DNA from 3 places in the Rhizobium sp. AP16 genome. Region 3 is predicted to be linked to each of the others. Evidence: riboswitches for the same ligand, from Rfam matches in the RefSeq annotation. Region 3 holds a riboswitch; each other region holds the start of a gene.
The links. Region 3 has a riboswitch for cobalamin ahead of nrdH (glutaredoxin-like protein NrdH). Riboswitches for the same ligand answer to the same signal wherever they lie in the genome.
Positions count from the first base shown of each region.

Region 1 (5,704 bases), on a different contig from region 3:
ACCGAGGGTCAGCGGAAACATGCGGCCATGCTCCGCCGCCGCCTTATGCACGTCGGCGAGGATGCAGCCGCCATCGACGACCATGGTGTTGCCGATGGGATCGACATCACGGATGCGGTTCATCCGCTCCAGTGACAGGATGATGTCGGAGCTGCCCTCGCGTGGCGTCTGGCCGCCGACAAGGCCGGTATTGCCGGTCTGCGGTACGATCGCCGTACCGGTCTCGCTGGCAAGCTTCAGGATCGCCGAAACCTCCTCCACGGAGCCGGGCTTCAAGAGCATCGGCGATGCGCCATGATAGAGCCCACGGTTCTCGACCAGATGCGGGGCGAGATCCGCTGCCTCCCGCAACGCGTGCTTTTCGCCGACGATGGCGGCGAAGCGATCGAGAAGGGCGGAGGAGGGGGCGGCGCTGCTCATGGCGTGTCCTTTACCGAATTGCGTGTGGTCGGATTTACTCTCTCGGCGCGGCCGCGCGCTGCAGCCGGTCGTTGATGGCCTCGCCGAGGCCTTCGTCGGGAATGCTGGAAAAGGCGATGGTCGCAGCACCGCTGGCATCGGCGCGCTTCATGAAGTCGAAGAGATTGGCGGCGGCTTCAGCAAGATCGCCGGACGGGCTGAGGTCGAGCACGACGGCCGCCGTCTCGATCCCGGCAATATCGGGCTTGCCGAAACGGATCAGCGCTTCGCCGGAGGAAACTGCGGTCGCGTCGAGCCGCACAGCGGCACCCGGCGCATAATGGGAAGCCAGCATCCCCGGTGCTTCGATGGCTGCCGACGCACCATTCTTGCGCTTGAGCGATTGGCCCGCGACCCGCTCGATCTCGTCTGCCGCCAGCCCGCCGGGCCTGAGCAGGCGCATCTCGCCGTGCTCGACCTTGACGATGGTCGACTCGACGCCGACGACCGAAGCCCCGGCATCGAGGATCAGCGAAATCCGCTCGCCGAGATCGTCATGGACATGATCGGCACTAGTGGCGCTGATCTTGCCGGAGGTATTGGCGCTGGGGGCGGCAAGCGGTCGTCCGAAGGCGCGGATCAGCTCGCCGGCAAAGCCCTGCGGTATCCGGATGCCGACCGTATCGAGCCCGGCGGTCGCCAGCGGATGAATGTCGCTTTCCGGGCGCAGCGGTAAAACCAGCGTCAGCGGACCGGGCCAGAAGGCTTCCGCCAGCTTTCGCGAAACGGGATCGAAGATCGCGTAGCGCTCGGCCATGGCGAGGTCGCTCATGTGGCAGATCAGCGGATTGAAGCGTGGCCGTCCCTTGGTCTCGTAGATACGGGTGATGGCGGCGGGGTTGGTGGCGTCGGCGGCGAGCCCGTAGACCGTCTCGGTCGGCAGCCCGATCGGCAGACCTTCGGCGAGAGTTGCCGTTGCCGCCGCTATTGCCGCCTCTGGATGCTGGAGAATGTCTATATGTCGCGCCATGGCCTGACCGATTGCCGTTCAGGCCGTTCTTATGCTTTTCAAGTTTGGGGATCAATGATCAAAGCTGGCGAATGATGTCGCGGAGCTGTTCGTTGCGCGCGCCGAGCAGCAACACATTGCGGATGGCGATCTGCGGATCGTGTGTGTGGAAGAGCACGCCGTTGCCGCGCACCTCGCGATTGATCGTCAGCTTCTTCTTCGAAGCGTCCTCATCCGGCCTTATAGCGACGGCGAAATACATCCGCGAATATTTCAGGCTGATGTCTTCGAAGAAATTATCGTTCTGGCCGAGGCGGGCGAAGAAATTGGCGATGTAGAAAGCCCAGCTCACTTCCTCGTACTGCGCAAATTGCGTCCGCGCGGCGGTGACATGGCAATAGCCGAGATGCGGTGTGTCCCTGAGCGTGTGATGGAAAATCAGTTTCGGAAAGCGGATCGACTGGTGAAAGCTATTGAGCCGGCCATGGGTTGTCTCGCCGGCGTTTCTGAGCTTGGTTGCCGTGCGTTCGGCCACTTCCTCGAAGGTGAGGTAACGCCGTTCTTCGGCGAGCCAATGCGTCTTGTCGCGATTGATACGCCCGGTGCGCAGGAATTCCGTATACCCCGGTGCCGGCAGCGTCGGCTCCGGGTCGGCGGGTTTCTTGGCATCGAAATATCTGAGCTTTGCCATGCCGGCTCGCGATGGAGATCTGGATACCGAATGATAGATCATCTAGCTTGAGCCGGGCTTGCTGATGGATCGCTGAAGAGGACCAGAACCATGCCCGGCATTACCGATCTCAAGCTGCTGCTTGCCGGCATGAAGCCGGATCTCGTCGAGGGCGAGTTCGTCTATTGCAGTGTGCCGGCCTCGTCGCTGGCGGATTACATTCATATGAATCCGGTTGGACTGTTTCAGGAAAGGGAAGGTGTGACGCTGATCCTGCCGGTCGAGGTGGCCCGACAAGCGGGGCTCCCGGCCGAGCCTGCGATGCGGATGATCACCCTCGACATTCACTCCTCGCTGGAAGCCGTGGGTCTCACGGCTGCGCTTGCGACGGCGCTGGGAAACGAGAGGATCAGCGCCAATGTCGTTGCCGGCTATTACCATGATCATATCTTCGTGCCGGCGGCCGATGCCGGGCGCGCAATGGCGGCACTGCAGGCGCTTTCCGTCGTGTAATATCCGCTCTGAAGCCTGTTCGCTGACGGGTCTGTCGCAATTAAGACAAGGCGCCGCGGACGCAGAGAGGCCGGCGCGGGAAACGATGCTCTTCACAGGAGCATAAGGATTTGAATTATCTTCCGATATTTCGGCCGCGAGGTCTCTGCGAAACTCTTCTTGGGCCTGTCGTCAATTTCGAAGCGGATGTCGCATTGCAGCAGAGCGGCGAGAGGGGCGCAGATTATGATGGTATCAATCTCAAGGTGCCGCCCGCTAGGGGGGCGGAGAATTGGGAAGCCGGTCGAAATCCGGCGCTGCCCCCGCAACGGTGGTGGAGTAAGGCATGGCGAATGAAGCCACTGGGCTTAAGACAGCCTGGGAAGGTGCCATGGGGTCCTTTGGGGGACCGCTCCAGAGCCCGGAAACCAGCCTTGGGGAGACTGATTTACTGACCGCGGCGGGCGGTCGGGACATTGCGTTGCGGTCGTTCGCGGCCGATCGTGCATGTCCTCTGCCTGCTGATCGCTACCGCGCAAGGATAGGCAAATGGACATCAGCAGCAACGTTTTGCGGCAATTGAAGAACCGCCGCGAGGGCTTCAGCCTGGAGCAGCCCTTCTACACCGATCCGGATTATTTCAAGCTCGATATGGAAATGATCTATTATCGCGACTGGCTGTTCATCGGCCATGATTGCGAAGTGCCGCGCGCCGGCAACTATTTCACCGTCCAGATCGGCGATTATCCCGTCGTCATCGTTCGTGGCCGCGATCAGGTCATCCGCGCCTTCCACAATAGCTGTCGCCATCGCGGCTCGCGCGTGTGCACGTCCGAGCGCGGCTCTTCGGCAAAGCTCGTCTGCCCCTATCATCAGTGGACCTACGAACTGAACGGGAGCCTGCTCTTTGCCCGCCATATGCCGGAGGATTTCGACAAGAGCGAGTTCTCGCTGAAGCCGGTCCATTGCGAAAGCATTGGCGGCTATATCTTCATCTGCCTTGCAGATCAGGCGCCGGACTTTGCGCCGTTCCGCGCCATGGTCGAGCCCTATCTCGTCCGCCACCGCCTCGGCGAGACCAAGGTCGCCTTCGAAAGCACGATCATCGAGAAGGGCAACTGGAAGCTCGTCTGGGAAAACAATCGCGAATGCTATCATTGCGCGGCCAATCATCCCGAACTCTGCCGCACCTATCCGGAAGCACCGAGCGCGACCGGCGTGCAGGGCGCCAAGGACGATCCGGTGATTTCGGAGCATTGGGCGAAGTGCGAGGCGGCGAATCTTCCAAGCGAATTCCGCATGTCGCCGTCCGGCCAGTTCCGCGCCGCACGCATGCCACTCATCCAGGATGCCGAGAGCTACACCATGTCGGGCGCGCGCGCCGTGCAGAGGCCGCTCTCCAACGATGTGCTGGAAAGCCATATCGGCACCTTGCTGCTCTTCCACTATCCGACGACGTGGAATCATGTGCTCGCCGACCATGCGATCACCTTCCGCGTGCTGCCGCTCGGTCCCGAGCAAACGCAGGTCACGACCAAATGGCTCGTCAACAAAGATGCGGTCGAAGGGGTCGACTATCGTATCGACGAACTCACCCACGTCTGGACCGAGACCAACGATCAGGACCGCCGGATCGTCGAGGAAAATGCCTTCGGCATCCGCTCGCCCGCCTACCAGCCCGGCCCCTATTCGCCGGAAGATGAAGGCGGCGTGATGCAGTTCGTCGAATGGTACGCGAATTTCATGATCAACCGGCTGCAGGGCGATCAGGCCAAGCTGTCGGCGGTTGCCTGAGTTATGAACATGACCGTCTCCCTCCGCCATCAGCACCTGGACCAGATGAAGCCCTGGAGCGACAGGCAGCATCTGCTCGAATGCCTTTCGGCAACGCCGGAAGCACCCGATGTGATGACCTTCACCTTCCGCTCCGACAAGGACAACTGGTTCCGCTATCTGCCGGGCCAGTTCGTCACCCTGGAGCTGCCGGCGGCTGCGGAGCCGGTCATGCGTACCTATACGCTGTCCTCGACCCCGTCGCGCCCGCTCTCGGTCGCCATTACGGTCAAGGCGCAGAAGGACAGCATTGGCACGCGCTGGATGTTCGAGAACCTGAAGCCCGGCATGCGTGTCAAGGCTTTCGGTCCGCTCGGCGATTTCAGCCATATCCGTCATCCCGGCGAAAAATATCTCTTCGTTTCCGCCGGCTCCGGCGTCACGCCGATGATGGCGATGACGCGCTACATGTCCGATACCGCGCCGCTATCCGACATCACCTTCATCAATTGCTCGCGCAGCCCCGCCGACATCATCTTCCGTTCGGAGCTGGAATATCTCGCGCGCTTCATGCCGAACCTCGATCTCGGCTTCATTGTCGAAGGCTGTGGCCGCACCGATCTCTGGTCGGGGCTGAAGGGCCGCATCGACAAGGCGAAGATCGGGCTGCTGGCGCCCGATTTCATGGACCGCACGATCTTCTGCTGCGGCCCGGAAGTCTTCATGGACGCCGTCCGTTCCATGCTGGTAGCCCACGGCTTCGACATGACGCGCTATCATCAGGAAAGCTTCCAGCCGGCGCAGGCGGCAACGCCGCTGGCCGAAGTCAGCGATGACGCCTCGACGGAAGCGGCGACTTCGATCAGCTTCACCATGGCTGGCAAGGATGTTCCCTGTGCGCCGGGCCAGACGATCCTACAAGCCGCGCGCGGCGCTGGCGTGCGTATCGGCGCGGCCTGCGAGTCGGGCCTCTGCGGCACCTGCCGGGTGATGAAGCTCTCGGGCGAGGTCGAGATGAGCCACAATGGCGGTATTCTCGATGACGAGATCGAGGAAGGTTATATCCTCGCCTGCTGTTCGCGTCCTAAGACGGATGTGCAGATCGAAGCCTAAAAATCCTGGTAGTTCAATTCATTGATCTCGACCGGTTCCGAGCGGCGGGTAGATGCCGTGACGACGGGGTCGACCATTAATGAAATGAGTGTCTGCCGCGGACCATTGCAGCTCGGCGCCTTGGCGATCATCATGTCGGGCGCCGGCATCGGCTTGGTGGGCAGGAGATCGCCCTGTGGCCAGACCTTGGCCAGTTGCAGCTTGGTCATCGGCACGACGTTGACGTCGATGTCCTTCAGTGTTCCCGG
Region 1 is NZ_AJVM01000095.1:34,745-40,448, reverse strand. It holds gene PMI03_RS30470 (FAD-binding oxidoreductase) at 1-420, opposite strand, end outside; gene PMI03_RS30465 (L-threonylcarbamoyladenylate synthase) at 455-1,429, opposite strand; gene PMI03_RS30460 (DUF6656 family protein) at 1,488-2,099, opposite strand; gene PMI03_RS30455 (ACT domain-containing protein) at 2,190-2,591, shown strand; cobalamin riboswitch at 2,818-3,022, shown strand; gene PMI03_RS30445 (aromatic ring-hydroxylating dioxygenase subunit alpha) at 3,120-4,364, shown strand; gene PMI03_RS30440 (hybrid-cluster NAD(P)-dependent oxidoreductase) at 4,368-5,456, shown strand; gene PMI03_RS30435 (glycoside hydrolase family 25 protein) at 5,453-5,704, opposite strand, start outside.
Region 1: another riboswitch for cobalamin. It lies ahead of PMI03_RS30445 (aromatic ring-hydroxylating dioxygenase subunit alpha); the one in region 3 lies ahead of nrdH (glutaredoxin-like protein NrdH).

Region 2 (5,704 bases), on a different contig from region 3:
AATTGGCCATGACCAGCGCCACGCGCCGCTCCGATGGCGGCGTCCTGCGCAACCGCGCCCAATTGGCGGCAAGCCGCGCCGTATAACACATGCGGTCAACGGCCGGCTCACTGGCAACGATATTGGCCTCGACGCGCTCATCATAGCGCGCCGCCGCCTTGAACGAGACGGCGCGGGCAAGCACACGCCCATCCACCTCGGGCAGCGCGACATTCATGCCGAGATCGCGCGCCGAAAGCCCCTGTGACGAGGCATCCCAGGCCTCTCTCGATGAAGCGGAAAAGATCGCCTGCAGCACGACTGCATCGCTCGTCTCCAGCACGGTCGGCTGGCGATCGGCACCCGGCGCCGAAACCGCAAACCCGGTCGTGTTGATGACGACATCCGGCTTCAATTCGGTGAAAACGCTCTCTAGGATACCGATCGATACCGGATCTTTGAGACTATAGGCAAACACCGGCAGCGGCCGCATGCCCTCGGCGATAGCGGCTTCGATCAAGGCCTCCACAGGCTTGGTTTCACCGCTCTGGACGAGGGCGCGATAGAAGGAGATGGCAATAGTTGGGGGTTCGAGTCCCTCCGGGACCGCCAATTCGGAGATACTCTTCCACTCCTCAACCCCAATCACGCCCCTGCCCGGCCACCAGATCCCGGCCTTCATCAGCGGTGATGCCGTTGCCGGCTTCTCTGCCCCCGACAGCATCGCCTCGGCATAGCCAAGAAACGCCCGCGAATTCGCATCCCCGCCTTCGATCAGGTAGGACCACAGCGCATTGAGATCATCGAGCGCGATATTGGAAAACGGCATCAGCCCCGGATCGGACTTCGAATCCCCCGGCAGCACGGCGATCAGCGTACCGCTACGCGCAGCACAAGCATGCAGCGCCTCGAGCGCATAGTGGAAATAGCTGGCACCTCCAAGCGCCCGGACGATGATCAGCTTCGCATGCCTTGCTGTCCGCTCGACATAGGTATCGACCGACATCGGATGCTTGAGGCTCATCAGGCTGGCGAGCCGCAGCGAATAGCCAGCCTCTCCCTGCCCATGGGCGGCGGCGATTGCCGCAAGCTCGGTATCGGCCGCCGACAGGAACAGGATATCACCCGGCGACTGACCGAGATCGATCGCCTCCTCGCCGTCGCTGATCGTTCCCTTTTGCGCTAGGAGGAGATGCATGGCTCTGCCTTAGACCAAAGCCTCGATCGACTTGCGCACGATCCCTTCGTCCATCTCATGCAGCCCGATCACCACCAGCCGCGTGGCGCGCGCTTCGCCCGGCGTCCATGCGCGGTCGAAATAATGGTCGATGCGGCTGCCGACGGCCTGGATCTGCAGGCGCATCGGCTTGCCGGGCACATCGGCAAAACCCTTGAGACGCAGGACATCATGTTCGGAAATCACGCCCTTCAGCTTTTCGATGAACGAAGTGGGATCGGCGATCGGGCCGAGCTCGACGACGAAGCTGTCGAATTCGTCGTGATCGTGCGGTGCGCCGTCCTCGTGTTCCAGCTCATGATGCGATTTGCGGTTGGCGATATCGGCTTCCGTGCCGATGCCGAGGCCGAGCAGGATGGCGGCCGGGACGTCACCATTCTTCGCCTCGATGATCGTCGGCTTGCGCACGGTGCGCGACGCGACTTCGGCGCGGACGCGGCCAAGGCCGGCGACGTCGATCAGGTCGGTCTTGTTGAGAACGATCAGGTCGGCGCAGGTGAGCTGATCCTCGAACAGTTCCTCGATCGGGCTTTCGTGATCGAGCGAATCGTCCTCGACGCGACGGGCTTCGACGGCGTCGTGATCATCGGCGAAACGGCCGGCGGCGACGGCGGCGCTATCGACCACGGTGATGACGCCGTCGACGGTGACCTGGGTGCGGATATCCGGCCAGTTGAAGGCCGCGACCAGCGGCTGCGGCAGCGCCAGGCCGGATGTCTCGATGACGATATGATCGGGGCGCACGTCGCGCTCCAGAAGCTTGGTCATGGTCGGAATGAAGTCATCGGCGACAGTGCAGCAGATGCAGCCGTTGGTCAGCTCGATGATATCGTCCTCGGTGCAGTTCTCCGCGCCGCAGCCCTTCAGCACGTCGCCATCGACGCCGAGATCGCCGAATTCATTAATGATCAGGGCGATCTTCTTGCCGCCGGCGTTCTGCAACAGATTGCGGATCATCGTCGTCTTGCCGGCGCCAAGGAAGCCGGTGATGACGGTGGCGGGAATCTTTTCCTGGTTCATGCGGATTAACCCTTCATTTTCAGCGGCAGTCCCGCCGCGATAAAATAGACTTCGGCGCTTGCCGCCGCGATCATCTGGTGCAGCCGGCCGGCATGATCGCGAAACTCGCGCGCCATGCGGTTTTCCGGCACGATGCCGAGCCCGACCTCGTTGGAAACGAGAACGAGCCGCGACTTGGCCTTCGGCAGAAATTCGGTGAGAGCGGAAAACTCCGCCGCGATATTACGCTCGGCCATCATCAGGTTGGTGACCCAGAGCGTCAGGCAATCAACGAGAACGGCACGATCATCGCCGTCGATCGCCGCCAGCCGTGCCGTGAGGTCGAGTGGCTCTTCATGCGTCGTCCAGAGGTCGCCGCGATCATTGCGATGCTGTGCAATGCGATCGCGCATCTCTTCATCCCAGGCCTGCCCGGTCGCCACATAATGACGGTCAAGACCGGTATCGGAGATCAGGGATTCGGCGAATCGGGATTTGCCGGAGCGCGCGCCGCCGAAAACGAAGACAGCGCGGGATGGGGGGGATGACATTAGCTATTACCGCCCCCGCACGATCGGGCAGATCGGCACAAAGCAGCTAGGCCCGAAAAGCCGGCGCTTACGCGCGAAAAATTCGTTTGGCGCCATGACAACCTCCGTGCTGGCAACGAGACATGCGTCCCAAAATAGGCTTTGCGCCCGGTACGCATGGCAGGTCTCCTGGCTCGCGGGTAAGGTGCAGCAAGCGGAGGCGAACCGAAACCGGTCGCCCCCGCTCATGCACCAGCGGATCTTCCTCGCCTTCCCGGCAGATCATCATGAAAAAGCGGACGATTCGTAGATATTAGAGGCGTCCAGCCCTGGTTGATCATGATGCCACGCCAGTGGCTTTTTCCGGCTCTGAAGCTGTTTCCACTCGCCCGCACCATTGCGAACTGTCAGCGAAATGCCCCACAACCGAATGGAAAACCCTGACCGCTCTACAGTCGCGGGGTCGGCTGTGATGAGAACGCCCGGATTGGGTCCGTCCCTTCACATTCCCTTTTCATCCCATGCGACAGATCGCCGCTCGGGAACCATTCGTTATGCTGCAATGATTAGGCTTTCGGCCCTGGCAAGTCAATCAAGGCTGCCTATGCGACATCGGCTGTTCCAACAGCGAAAATAGCTCGGGAACCACTGATCGCGCAGTCTTTTTGCCGTAATTGTTTGATGTTAGGAGTTTATGGAAGCCAGGTATATAAACCTGAGCACGAAACTATCGTCAGTTCCCCATGTTGCAGAAATTTCAACCACGCCGTCTTGGTGTTCTCTCCGCCTTTTTCAGCGCTAGCCGGCTGAGAGCGCTTTTTCGTCGTGGCGAGCTAGGGCTCGTCATTGCCGGCGCTTTCGTCGGCGTCACCTCCGGCTGCGCCGTCACGGCGATGAGTCTCATTTCGCGCGAGCTGCACAGCCTCGTCTACGGCATCCCCGATGACGACCGGCTGAGCTCGGCCGCCATGCAGATTACCGACAAGTCGCTGCTGCTGATCGCCCCGATCGCCGGCGGCATCCTGCTCGGTTTGATGATCCTCATTATGTCACGCACCCGCAAAAAGCCGATGATCGACCCGATCGAGGCCAATGCGCTCCACGGCGGCCGCCTGTCGCTCACCGACAGCATCCTCGTCGCCGTGCAGAACCTGATCTCCAACGGTTTCGGCGCCTCTGTCGGGCTGGAGGCCGGCTATACCCAGCTCGCTGCCGGTATCGCCTCGAAATTCGGCTACAAGATGCAGTTCCGACGCGCCGATCTTCGGATGCTGGTCGGCTGCGGTGCGGCCGGCGCCATTGCCGCCGCCTTCAATGCACCGCTCACCGGCGCCTTCTATGCCTTCGAGCTGATCATCGGCACCTATTCCATCCTGACGCTGACCCCGGTCGTCGTCTCGGCGCTGATCTCGACCTTCATCGCCCGTATGCTTGCCGGCGATGATTTCGCCATCGATGTCGGCCGGTTCGGTGCCGTAGTCCCCGCCGACTATATCCCGGCCATCCTGCTCGGCGGCTTCTGCGCCGGCGTCGGCATCCTGATCATGCAGGGCGTTGCCTTCGTCGAGGAACTTGCGCGCAAGAGTTCGATTGCGCCCCCCTTTCGCCCGGCGCTCGGCGGTTTGGTCGTCGGCCTTCTGGCGCTGATCTCACCGCAGGTTCTCTCCGCCGGCCATGGCGCACTGCATCTGAACCTCGGCAGCGAAGTCACCCTATGGGGACTGGCGAGCCTCCTCCTGCTGAAGTCGCTTGCCTCCGCGGTTTCGATCGGCTCCGGCTTCAGGGGCGGCCTGTTCTTCGCCTCGCTGTTCATGGGCGCGCTGCTCGGCAAGATCTTCGCCTATTGCGCTCCCTATTTCGATCACACCACGCTGACGCCGGTCATCTACGCCGTCGTCGGTATGAGTTCGCTTGCGGTCGCCATCATCGGCGGGCCGCTAACCATGACTTTCCTGGCGCTGGAAATCACCGGCGATTTCCCGATTACGGCACTGGTGCTGGCGGCCGTCATCACCTCGTCGCTGGTGGTACGCACCACCTTCGGCTACTCCTTCGCCACATGGCGCTTCCATCTGCGCGGCGAAAGCATCCGCAGCGCCCATGACGTCGGCTGGATACGCAATTTGACGGTCGCGCGGATGATGCGCCCGGATGTACACACGGCAAAAGTCGACATGAGTATCGAGGAGTTTCGGCACGATTTTCCGATCGGCTCGGCCCAGCGCGTCATTCTGCTCGACAGGGAAGAGAAATATGCCGGCATGGTGCTGGTGCCGGACATCTATGCGAGCCCGGTCGAAAAAGACGACGAACAACACGGCCTTGCCGACTTCATCCGCCACCGCAACGACTTCCTACAGCCGCAGATGAACGCCAAGCAGGCCGCTGCTTTGTTCGACCAGACGGCAAGTGAAGCCTTGGTGGTGGTCAATGACCTCATCGAGCGCCGGGTCATCGGTCTGCTCACCGAGAGCTATACGTTGCGCCGCTACAGCGAAGAACTCGACCGCCGCCGCCGCGAGGTCTCCGGCGAGCTTTAACCCGCGAGGCTATCCAGCCAGGCCGGATCAAGCACCGCTTCCAGCTCCATCGCAATCTCGTCCAGCGCCGTCTCGACGCTGGCGCGGTAATCCATCCGCTCGCCGCTCAGACCGAAGCTTGCCAACAGCTTTGCCCGATAGGCATCGCTGCTGAAAAGCCCGTGCAGATAGGTGCCCATGATCAGGCCGTCGCCGGAGCGCGCGCCATCCGGCCGGCCGTCGATCACGGTCGAAGGCCGGTCGCAATCCTTGCCGCGCGTCACGCCGAGATGGATTTCATAGCCGAAGAGCGGCGCATCATATTCCGTGGAGAGAGCCGTGCTGTTGCGCACGGTCTTTTCTGGCGCCATCTCGGTCTCGACATCGAGCAGCCCAAGCCCCGGCGTCTCCGCGACCGATCCCTCGATGCCGAGCGGATC
Region 2 is NZ_AJVM01000065.1:336,539-342,242, forward strand. It holds gene cobN (cobaltochelatase subunit CobN) at 1-1,177, opposite strand, end outside; gene cobW (cobalamin biosynthesis protein CobW) at 1,187-2,236, opposite strand; gene cobU (bifunctional adenosylcobinamide kinase/adenosylcobinamide-phosphate guanylyltransferase) at 2,242-2,766, opposite strand; cobalamin riboswitch at 2,907-3,310, opposite strand; gene PMI03_RS19755 (chloride channel protein) at 3,489-5,285, shown strand; gene PMI03_RS19760 (cobyric acid synthase) at 5,282-5,704, opposite strand, start outside.
Region 2: another riboswitch for cobalamin. It lies ahead of cobU (bifunctional adenosylcobinamide kinase/adenosylcobinamide-phosphate guanylyltransferase); the one in region 3 lies ahead of nrdH (glutaredoxin-like protein NrdH).

Region 3 (5,704 bases):
AACTGGTGCCCAACCTCAAGATCATGGTCGCCACCTATTTCGGAGCGATCGGCGATAACCTGCCCATCGTACTCGCCAGTCCCATGGCGGGGCTGCATATCGATCTCGTCCGAGCGCCGGAACAATTGAGCGAAGTCCTGGCGAAGCTTCCGCCAAATCGCGTTCTGTCACTCGGCGTCATCGACGGCCGCAACATCTGGCGGGGCGATCTTGTGAAAGCCCTGGATCATCTGGAGCCGGTCGTTGCCGCGATTGGAGCCGACCGGGTACAAATCGCGCCTTCCTGCTCACTTCTCCATGTGCCGATCGATCTTGAGCTCGAGACGGCGCTCGATGCCGATCTTGGACGCTGGCTGGCTTTCGCGACACAGAAGCTCGACGAGGTCGTAGCTCTTGGGCGCGGTCTGTCCGACGGACGAAACGCCATCGGCGACGCCCTTGCGGCTTCTGCCACTGCCGCGGCATCGCGGGCATCCTCGCCGAAGGTTCACGATCCCGTGGTCGATGGTCGTATCAAGGGCCTCGACGCTTCCATAAAGCGCAGACAAAACGCGTTCCTTCGTCGCAAGGCTATCCAGGAAAAACGGCTCAAACTGCCCCTGTTCCCAACCACGACGATCGGGTCGTTCCCGCAGACGGCCGAGGTGCGCAAGGCCCGAGCCGCGCATGGGAAGGGAACCATGAGCTATGTGGACTACGATGCCTTCCTGAGAAAAGAGACGGAATCGGCAATCCGCTGGCAGGAGAAAATCGGCCTGGATGTCCTCGTTCACGGTGAGTTCGAACGCAACGACATGGTCCAATATTTCGGGGAGCAGCTTTCCGGGTTCGCGTTCACCCAGCATGCCTGGGTCCAGAGTTACGGCTCGCGCTATGTGCGCCCGCCGGTCATCTATGGCGACGTATCCCGCCCAAGGGCGATGACGGTCCAATGGTGGCGTTACGCCCAGTCTCTCACGGAAAAGCCCGTCAAGGGCATGCTGACCGGGCCGGTAACGATCCTGAACTGGTCTTTTGTGCGTAACGATCTTCCGCGAAGCGCGGTGTGCCGCCAGATTGCCCTTGCGATCCGGGACGAGGTTGCCGACCTTGAAGAGGCAGGCGCCTCGATGATCCAGATAGACGAGGCAGCCTTGCGCGAGGGTCTGCCGCTGCGAACGTCGGACTGGAAGATCTATCTCGACTGGGCGGTGGAATGCTTCCGGCTGTGCTCGACGGGCGTTTCCGATGAGACGCAGATACACACGCATATGTGCTATTCCGAGTTCAACCACATCATAGACGCCATCGCCGCAATGGACGCCGATGTCATTTCCATAGAGACCTCACGGTCGAAGATGGAACTGCTCGATGCATTCCGGACATACAAGTACCCGAACGAGATCGGACCGGGCGTCTACGATATCCATTCGCCGCGCGTTCCCGAGGTATCGGAAATGACCGAGCTGCTCGACCTTGCCCGTCTGCGGCTGGGCGATGCGCAGCTCTGGATAAATCCTGATTGCGGATTGAAGACCCGCAAATGGGACGAAGTGAGGCCGGCGCTCGTGAACATGGTTCATGCGGCTCGTCTGCTTCGCCTGTCGGCCCAGGCCCGGACAACGGCATCGGCGTCCTGATCCTCAGCAGAGCAACGCCTCCCCCTGCGGCGGCGCTGCTCTATCCCCACGAAACGCGACGGCACATCATCATATCGATTGACGAAATTCCAACCTCGTCTACTATATCTAGTGTTCGAGGTTCTTCCGATTCGCAATAATTGGAGGCTAAGACGGGAATACGGTGCGCGACCGCCCCTTATGGGCGCCGCAATTCCGGAGCTGCCCCCGCAACTGTAAGCGGCGAGCATCTATCCAGCGAAAGCCACTGAAGCATGATGCTTCGGGAAGGTGAGGATTGATGCAACGACCCGCGAGCCAGGAGACCTGCCTCAAACAAAACGTCCACGGGCGGGGTGTCCGGAAGGTCGCGATGTACTGCGGAATGACACCGTTCGTGCACGCCTCCCCGAACTCCTGCGATCAGTCAACTTCGGGGTGAAGTCCATGTCGAATTTTTCAAGCCAGTCCCGGCGCGAGTAGCCGTACATCCACGTCCAAATCCGGGCGTGTGCTGATCCATCTTCATTTCCTTCGAACGGGCATCGGCGGATGTCCGGACGATATCGTGTGCCTTTCAAAGATACGAGGACAATCATGAGCATCACCGTCTACAGCAAGCCCGCCTGCGTCCAATGCACCGCGACCACAAGGGCACTCGACCGTCACGGCATCGACTATCGGATCATCGATGTTTCCATCGACGATGCCGCCCTCGAACTGGTGCAGGGCCTCGGCTACCGCCAGGTCCCGGTGGTCGTTGCCGGCGAACAGCACTGGGCGGGCTTCCGGCCCGACATGATCAGCGCGCTTGCCTGATGGGACAGCCATCGACGGAGCGGATCGTCTATTTCTCCAGCCGGTCCGAGAACACCCATCGCTTCATCGGCAAGCTCGGCCTGGATGCCGTGCGAATACCGGTCCGTCCAAATGAGCTTTTCCGTGTCCACCAGCCCTTCGTCCTCGTGGTGCCGACCTATAGCGGCGAAAGCGGCAAGGGCGCGGTTCCAAAACAGGTGATCCGTTTCCTGAACGAGACGGAGAACCGATCGAACATCCGGGGCGTGATTGCCGCGGGCAACAGCAACTTCGGAGCGACCTTCGGGATCGCCGGCGACATCATCTCCGCCAAATGCCAGGTGCCGTACCTTTACAGGTTCGAGCTGATCGGCACGGAAGAGGACGTCGTCAATGTCAGAGATGGATTGGAACGATTTTGGACACGCTCACACTCGAACGCCCGGTGAAGGCTACGGAAACGCAGCTCGACTATCATGCGCTGAACGCCATGCTGAACCTTTACGATGAGGATGGCAAAATCCAGCTCGACAAGGACCGGCTGGCGGCGAAGCAGTATTTTCTCCAGCACGTCAACCAGAACACCGTTTTCTTCCATAACCTCAGGGAGAAGCTCGATTATCTGGTGACCGAGGGCTACTACGAACGCGAGGTTCTCGACCAGTATTCCTTCAACTTCGTGCGCGATCTCTTCGACCACGCCTATGCGAAGAAGTTCAGGTTCCCGACATTTCTCGGGGCCTTCAAATATTACACCAGCTACACGCTGAAAACCTTCGACGGGAAGCGTTATCTCGAGCGCTATGAAGACCGCATCTGTATGGTGGCGCTGACCCTGGCGCAGGGCAATGAATCCCTGGCCAGAGACATGGTCGACGAAATCATTTCCGGCCGCTTCCAGCCGGCAACGCCGACCTTCCTCAATGCCGGCAAGAAGCAGCGCGGCGAACTGGTCTCCTGCTTCCTGATGCGCGTCGAGGACAACATGGAGTCCATCGGACGCTCGATCAATTCAGCGCTTCAGCTCTCCAAGCGCGGCGGCGGCGTCGCTCTCTCGCTCACCAACATCCGCGAGGCCGGTGCGCCGATCAAGCATATCGAAAACCAGTCATCCGGCATCATTCCGATTATGAAACTGCTGGAAGACAGCTTCTCCTACGCCAACCAGCTCGGCGCGCGGCAAGGGGCGGGCGCGGTCTATCTGAACGCGCATCACCCCGACATCATGCGGTTCCTCGACACCAAACGCGAGAATGCCGACGAGAAGATCCGGATCAAGACACTGTCGCTCGGCGTCGTCGTCCCGGACATCACCTTCGAACTCGCGAAGAACAACGAGGACATGTACCTGTTCTCGCCCTATGACGTCGAACGCGTCTATGGCGTACCCTTCACGGAAATTTCCGTGACGGAGAAATACCGCGAGATGGTGGCCGACAACCGTATCCGCAAGAAGAAGATCAAGGCGCGCGACTTCTTCCAGGTGATTGCCGAAATCCAGTTCGAGAGCGGCTATCCCTACATCATGTTCGAGGACACGGTGAACCGCGCCAATCCGATCGCCGGGCGCATCACCATGAGCAACCTCTGCTCCGAAATCCTCCAGGTGAGCGAGGCGAGCACCTACAGGGACGATCTTTCCTACGAGCATATGGGCAAGGATATTTCCTGCAATCTCGGCTCCTTGAACATCGCCGCGGCTATGGATTCGGAAGACTTTGGCAAGACGATCGAGACGGCAATACGGGCGCTGACGGCAGTTTCTGACATGAGCCGCATCTCGTCGGTACCTTCGATCGAAAAGGGCAATGACGAAAGCCATGCGATCGGCCTCGGCCAGATGAACCTGCATGGCTATCTCGCCCGCGAGCGGATTCTCTATGGCTCCGAAGAAGGCGTCGATTTCACCAATATCTATTTCTATACCGTGACCTATCATGCCATCCGCGCCTCCAACCGCCTGGCAGCGGAGCGGGAGCGCAGCTTCAAGGGGTTCGAGAATTCGAAATATGCCTCCGGCGACTATTTCGGCAAATACACCGAACAGGAATGGAAGCCCGCGACGGAGCGGGTTCGAACACTGTTCGAAACCGCTGGCATCGACATTCCGACGCGGGAAGACTGGCAGGAACTGAAGCAGGCCGTGATGACATCGGGCCTCTATAACCAGAACCTGCAGGCCGTGCCGCCGACGGGATCCATCTCTTACATCAACCACTCGACCTCCTCTATCCATCCGATCGTCTCGAAGATCGAAATCCGCAAGGAGGGCATGATTGGCCGTGTCTATTATCCGGCTGCCTTCATGACGAATGACAATCTCGACTACTATCAGGACGCCTACGAAATCGGGCCTGAGAAGATCATCGATACCTATGCGGCTGCCACCCAGCATGTCGATCAGGGACTGTCGTTGACGCTGTTCTTCCGCGACACCGCGACGACCCGCGACATCAACAAGGCGCAGATCTACGCCTGGAAGAAGGGCATCAAGACCATCTACTACATCCGCCTTCGCCAGATGGCGCTGTCCGGCACGGAAGTGCAGGGCTGCGTGTCCTGCGCACTCTGATCTCCTGGGGAACAAGATGAACATCCAAGTGAAAACCAAAAACCCGAAGCGTCCCGAAGCAGTGCGCGCCATCAACTGGAACCGCATCGAAGACGACAAGGATCTGGAAGTCTGGAACCGGCTGACGGGGAACTTCTGGCTCCCGGAGAAGGTGCCGCTCTCGAACGATATTCCGTCCTGGGCGGCGCTCAAGCCCGAGGAACAGCAGCTCACCATCCGCGTCTTCACCGGCCTGACGCTGCTCGACACCATCCAGACAAGCATCGGCGCGCCGACTTTGATGGAGGATTCGATCACCTCTCACGAGGAGGCCGTCTATTCCAACATCTCCTTCATGGAAGCCGTCCACGCCCGCTCATATTCGTCGATCTTCTCGACGCTATGCTCGACGCCTGACGTCGATGACGCCTATCGCTGGTCGGAGGAGAACGAGCATCTGCAGAGGAAGTCGGCGCTCATTCTCGAACAGTACCGCAACGGCGATCCGCTGAAGCGCAAGATCGCCAGCGTCTTTCTGGAAAGCTTCCTGTTCTATTCCGGCTTCTATCTGCCGATGTACTGGTCGAGCCGCGCCAAGCTTACCAATACCGCCGACATGATCCGCCTCATCATCCGCGACGAGGCCGTGCATGGCTACTACATTGGCTACAAGTTTCAGCGCGGGCTGGAGCGTCTGAGCGAAGAGGGTCGGCAGGAGATCAAGGACTTTGCTTTCGATCTGTTGCTCGAACTCTAT
Region 3 is NZ_AJVM01000074.1:149,396-155,099, reverse strand. It holds gene metE (5-methyltetrahydropteroyltriglutamate--homocysteine S-methyltransferase) at 1-1,619, shown strand, start outside; cobalamin riboswitch at 1,721-1,948, shown strand; gene nrdH (glutaredoxin-like protein NrdH) at 2,196-2,417, shown strand; gene nrdI (class Ib ribonucleoside-diphosphate reductase assembly flavoprotein NrdI) at 2,417-2,845, shown strand; gene nrdE (class 1b ribonucleoside-diphosphate reductase subunit alpha) at 2,815-4,968, shown strand; gene nrdF (class 1b ribonucleoside-diphosphate reductase subunit beta) at 4,985-5,704, shown strand, end outside.